2 regions of the Clostridium sp. DL1XJH146 genome follow, and region 2 is predicted to be linked to the other one. Evidence: a T-box and tRNA genes for the amino acid it is inferred to sense, from the RefSeq annotation. Region 2 holds a T-box; the other holds one or more tRNA genes.
The links. A T-box is a leader RNA that pairs with one kind of tRNA and senses whether it is charged. The one in region 2 lies ahead of metG (methionine--tRNA ligase), so its partner is inferred to be a tRNA-Met.

Region 1: it encodes a tRNA-Met, which carries the amino acid that the T-box ahead of metG (methionine--tRNA ligase) is inferred to sense. The anticodon was not compared.

The regions. Positions count from the first base shown of each region.
Region 1 covers NZ_JBTVVN010000047.1:4,676-7,898, reverse strand. The annotation lists gene ACVHXK_RS16205 (M56 family metallopeptidase) at 1-826, shown strand, start outside; gene ACVHXK_RS16200 (pentapeptide repeat-containing protein) at 939-1,595, opposite strand; tRNA gene ACVHXK_RS16195 (tRNA-Met) at 1,739-1,814, opposite strand; gene ACVHXK_RS16190 (EF-hand domain-containing protein) at 2,049-2,591, opposite strand; gene ACVHXK_RS16185 (U32 family peptidase) at 2,861-3,223, shown strand, end outside.
Region 2 covers NZ_JBTVVN010000035.1:3,447-6,669, forward strand. The annotation lists gene ACVHXK_RS14535 (sensor histidine kinase) at 1-716, opposite strand, end outside; gene ACVHXK_RS14540 (response regulator transcription factor) at 718-1,407, opposite strand; T-box leader at 1,534-1,780, shown strand; gene metG (methionine--tRNA ligase) at 2,033-3,223, shown strand, end outside.

The DNA.
Region 1 (3,223 bases), on a different contig from region 2:
ATTTGTAATTACTTGTACAGCTAGATATAGATTATACGATAAAGTTATAGAAGAAGAAAGTGAAAGTATGGGTCCAGTAGCAATAACTTATATAAAAAATTCTGATGGAAGTTACTCCTTAGAAGAATATCAACAACCTATGGACGGGGCATATTTAAAGAAATCAATAGAAGAATTTTGTATTATGCCTGTATCAGGTAAAAATATAGAAGGACTTGCAGAAAAGATTCTTGAAGGAGATGGAGTTGATGCTGAGAGGATTAGAGAAAATCTACAGGAGAATTTAATAAAGCACTTAGAAATTCACAATCAGTATGGTGTTTCTTTATATAAGGAAAATTATCAAGAGATAGCTGATTTAATACCTTTAACACCGGACATTATGCAAGAAAGTCAATCTATGGACAAATTCAGTGTTGAAGAACGGAAAAGAATAGAATTATATGTAGAAGTTATGAAAGAGGCATTCCAAATTGAAAATGGTGGTGATGGGTTTATAGCAGTACAAGTAGATACTTTAGAGGATTTAAGCGATGAAGGGAAAACAGAAGTGCTAAAAGAGCTTACTATTTTGACACCAAGTGTTTTTAATTATGAAGATATAAAAGATGATAAAACTAAATTTGAATATGAGGATAATGGAGGATTAGAGAGAACACTAGATGGAACTTTGTTATCAGTTGAGGTGAAAAAATATAGTGCCAATAAGGCTGAGATTAATGGTGTCTCATGGTTTGGTAGTTTAGGAGCAGTTTTTCCAGAATATAATGCTAATTATGTGGAGGGCAAGTGGAAATTAGAAATGATTAGATGTGGAATATCTTAATTTATTATTTAACAATGACATATATAAGATAAAAAATGAACAAAACAAAAATACTATTACCAAATAAGGGGATATTGGGTAATAGTATTTTTTATATTTGCTGAATTATATATTAAATAATACCGTCAATTTGATATTTTTTAAGCAACTTTATAATGTAACTTAATGTGTAGAAAGCTTTATCTAGTTCAGTTTTAATGATACCTAATCCTTTGATTAAGGTTGTTTCATCAAAGTTTTCTAATAAAATCATTATGCTTAAGGTATTTAAGTCGCCATCTTTGGTATCAAAAATTCTTGCCTTTTTAACAAAAGTATTTTCCATTATATTATCTATTGCAAGTTCTAACTCTTTGCTAATTTCTAAGTTAGGCATTTCGTCGTAAACTTTAATATTCGGATCTTTTAGATTTAGGTGTTTTGCTTTATCTGCATTTGTAGATAAGAATATAGTGTTTTTAAATTCTGCATCTTTAAAGTTGACGCCATTTATATTTACAGAATCAAATATAGTGTTTTCAAATTTAGCTTCTTTAAAAGAACTTCCTTTTAAATTTGTTCCGATAAATTCTGTCCATCTAAAAGTGCAGTCAAAAAAAGTACACGATTTGAAATGAGCACCTCTAAAGCTTGCATAATCAAAATTTGAATTCGAAAAATTACTATTAAAGCAGTTACTTCTATAAAGATTTTTATACATAAAGTTTTTATTCATTTTTTCTATGTTATTATAATTAAAATCTCCACTAACAATTTTATTTCTAGCCATGTTTTTACCTCCAATAATTAATGATTGTTTTTTATAAATTACATATATTTAGCATGTTTTTTGATATGAAAATTCTATAATATATTGATTTTAAATGTTTATTTCCAATAAGAAACTCCTATACATCAGTATAGGAGTTATTTTGGTTGCGGGGACAGGATTTGAACCTATGACCTTCGGGTTATGAGCCCGACGAGCTGCCAGCTGCTCCACCCCGCGATATTATAAATGTTTTGACTCAAGTAATAGTATAACTTAATGAATAGAATAAGTCAACATAATTCTAAAAATTGAATTCATTTTTCTGATTGATTTAGAAATTTCCAAATGCTAGATAAAGTAATTTTTTCGGTAAAATAGGTTATGGTTTTGTATTAAAATTATAAAAAAACACTCTATCTCTTAAATATATAATTAGCTTAAGTAGTAGAGTGTTTTTATGTTTGCAAAATTTTATGCAAGAATATTTGTAGCATCAATAGCATAAGCACTTTGTTGATATTCTGAATTATTACTTGTATAAGCACTTATCATTTGATTAATCATTTCAGCACTATAGTTAGTATCTAGAGAGTTTAGAGTATTTCGTTCTTCGTTTTCAAAGTCTATATTAGAATTCATCATTCTTGGTAATTCTAGTTGAAGTCCGTTGTTTTGGGCTACTGTTTCAACTTCAGAAGAATCTAAAGACCCATCTCCATCAATATCATACTCGCTAAAAAATTCATCTACATCCAATAAAGAACCAGATTCAGAAACAAATGTTTCTACTTCATCGACACTCCAAATATCATCATCGTTTGTATCAACATTTGGTCCCTTACCACCTTTTGGGGTACCACCTGGAGGAGGCCCTTGTGGTCTTTTGGGTTTTGCTTCACTGGATTTAATTGGATTTGTTGTTTCTTCAGTGTTACTAGAAGCTGCAACAGAACTTTTTAAAGTAGTGCTACTATATGGATTATACGAAAAACTACTTGCGCCACTTATTATCATTTTAATATCACCTTCCTTTGTGGAAATTTTTTAATTCATTTTTACACTACCATAGTTATGTGATACTTTTGTGAAGAAATCATGTAAAATTTCCATTTATATATAAGAAATCTGATAATTCAAGAAAGTTTAGAATTGTATATATTGATGTTGAAATAATTTAGTTATAGTAAATAATTATTTAGAACGACAAATGCTTTATCAGTTGAATAATACTCCGTTTTGATATAATATTATTTTGAAGAAATATTTTACCTTAAGGAGAAAAAATGAGAAAAATAGAATTATTAGCACCAGCAGGGAGCATTGCAAGTTTAGTGGCTGCAGTACAAAATGGAGCAGACGCAGTATATCTTGGAGGTCAAGAATTTTCAGCAAGAGCCTATGCATCAAATTTTGATAATGAGACAATGGCAAAGGTTGTAGATTATTGCCATTTATATAGTGTTAAAGTATATGTAACAGTTAATACATTGATTAAAGATGATGAAATTGAAAGAGCTATAAAGTATATTGATTATTTATATAAAACCGGAGTAGATGCTTTAATTATTCAAGATATAGGATTAGCTAAGAAGGTAACAAATTTATTTCCTGATTTTGAAATTCATGCTTCAACTCAAATGACAGTT
Region 2 (3,223 bases):
TTAATTATTTCTTCTGACATAAAGTTTAATGTATCAGTAAGTTTACCTAATTCATCATTAGAAATCTTTTTGATTTTTTTATCGAAATCACCAGCGATAAAGTTTTCAGTTCCTTTGATTATATTAGATATAGGCTTAGTTATACTGTTAGCAATTATTAGGCTAATTAAAGCCGTGATTACAATAACTGAAAAACCAATTAAAAGCAATGCCATTGATACGTATTTGATTTCTTCATCAACTTTTTTTAATGATGTAATAAACCTAATAACACCAACTATTTCATCTTTTGATTTTAATGGATAGGCTACACTCATAAGGTTTTCAGACCATACAGCTGAACTTGATGTGTAAACATAGGAACCTAATTCACCTGATAAAGCCATTGTAAAATCTATAGTGTTTATAGTGTTATTTGGAAGGTAACCGATAGAATCCATTAATAAATTTCCATCTAAATCAATGATTTGAACTTCAGCATTAGTATTTCTCCAAAAGGTATCTACATCATTTGCAATATTTTCTTTAAGGGACCTAGATGAAAAAAAAGTGCTATAATTATCAGAAGAAAATATTATTTGATTAGTTAAAATTGATTTAGTATTGCTATAATAATTGTTTCTAAAGATTGTTATTATTGCAATTTCTGAAAGGATTATTGTAATAAATATTATGAGGAAGTAACTTAGTATAATTTTTGTTCTAATTGATTTCAAGTTAATTCTCCTTCCAGCGATATCCCATACCCCATACAGTTTCTATATATTTTGGATTCGATGCATCATCTTCAAGTTTACTTCTTAATCTTCTTATATTTACGTCTACAATCTTAGGGTCTCCAACAAAATTATATCCCCAAACGATATCTAATAGGTCACCACGACTTAGGGCCTTATTTTTATTTTCTATGAAGATTTTAAGAAGCAGAAATTCTTTAGGAGTTAAGTTTAATTCTACGCTTCCTTTATAAGCTTTTTTATTATCTAGGGCTATCTTGAATGGACCGGAAAGAATTAAATTATTTTTTGTTATGTTTTCAGGATTTAATCTTCTTAGTAATGATTGTATTCTTGCAGATAATTCAATAGGATTAAAAGGTTTAACCATATAATCGTCAGCACCACTTTGAAGACCTTTTACTTTATCTAAATTTTGACCCCTAGCAGTTAACATAATAACTCCAATAGTAGGATGGTTCTTACGCAGTATATCACATACTTCAAATCCATTTATTCCAGGAAGCATTATATCTAGTAAAACAATATCTGGATTTTCAAGTGCTAGTATTTCTAAACCTTCTTCGCCTGTACCTGCTTCAAAAATAATGTAACCTTCTTTTCTTAATACTATTTTAGTGAATTTTCTTATAGATTCTTCATCTTCAATTAATAAAACTTTGATACTCATTTTATCACCTCAATTTCTTTATGAAAAAATTATAGCACATAATGATTATAAGAATAAATAAAACTTTTTTGGTAATAATATTGACATACTAAGGATTTTATCATAATATTTTAGTTGAGATAACAAATAAATGCAATGAAGAGAAGAGTAGTAAGTGAAAACATCTAAAGAGAGCTAGCAAAAAGGTGAAAGTTAGCGTTGTAATAACTTATGAAGATGGCCTCGGAGCAGTTTGTCTGAGTATTAATTAGGACAATTCGGTTGCAACCGTTAAAATGCAAAGTGATAAAATCTTTTTGAGGAGTCACTTATTGAGATCTTTATTGTGAGATAAAGATAAATTAGGGTGGTAACACGTATATACGTCTCTAAATGTACTTTTAGTATGTTTAGGGGCTTTTTTTAGTTCAATGCACAATGCATTTAATTCAATGCACAATGCATTTAATTCAATGCACAATGCACAATGCACAATGCACAATTAAGGATGATTTTGCTACGCAAAATCTTTAATTATTAAATTAATTAGAGATTTTCTGACCAAAGGGAAGAAAATCAATATAAATTGCAAATTGAACATTGCAAATTGCAAATTATCTTTATAAAGAAAACGGGAGGATACAAAATGAATAAAAAAAATTATTACATTACTACGCCGATTTATTATCCATCAGCAAAATTACATATAGGTAATACCTATACTACTGTTGCTGCTGATGCTATTGCAAGATTCAAGAAATTAACAGGACATGATACTTTTTTCCTAACAGGAACTGATGAGCATGGACAAAAGTTACAAAGAATAGCAGAAAATAATGGGGTTACACCTATCGAGTATATTGATGGAGTTGTAGAGGGTATTAAAGAATTATGGGAGCTTATGAATATTTCTTATGATAAATTTATCAGAACAACTGATGATTATCATGTAAAAACTGTTCAAAAGATATTTAAGCAATTGTATGATCAAGGTGATATTTATAAAAGTGAGTATGAAGGTTGGTATTGTACCCCTTGCGAGTCTTTTTGGACTGAAACTCAACTTGTAGATGGTAAGTGTCCTGATTGTGGCAGACCAGTTGAAAAGGCAAAAGAAGAAGCATATTTCTTCAAAATGTCAAAATACGCTGACAGATTGATTGAATACATTGAAACTCATCCAGAATTTATTCAACCTGAGTCAAGAAAGAATGAAATGCTTAATAATTTCTTAAGACCTGGTCTTCAAGATTTATGTGTTTCTAGAACTACATTTGATTGGGGGATTCCAGTTACTTTTGATGAAAAACACGTTATTTATGTTTGGGTAGATGCTTTATCTAACTATATAACAGCACTTGGATATGATCAAGAAAAGGATGAATTATACAATAAATATTGGCCAGCAAATGTACATTTAGTAGGTAAAGATATTTTGAGATTTCACACAATATATTGGCCGATTATGTTAATGGCACTTGGACTTGAGCTTCCAAAACAAATATTTGGGCATGGTTGGCTTTTAGTAGATGGGGGTAAAATGTCTAAATCTAAAGGAAATGTAGTTGACCCTGTAATATTAGTAAAACATTTTGGAGTTGACGCAGTAAGATACTATCTTCTTCATGAAATACCTTTTGGTCAAGATGGTATTTTCAACAACGAATTATTTATAAATAAAACAAATTCAGATCTTGCAAATGATTTAGGAAATCTTTTAAATAGAACAATTGCAATGATTAACAAATACTTTGATGGAGTTATTCAAGCACCAACTGCGAAAGAAGAAATTGACAGTTCATTAATTCAAATAGCACTTGAGGCATCTGAAAAAGTA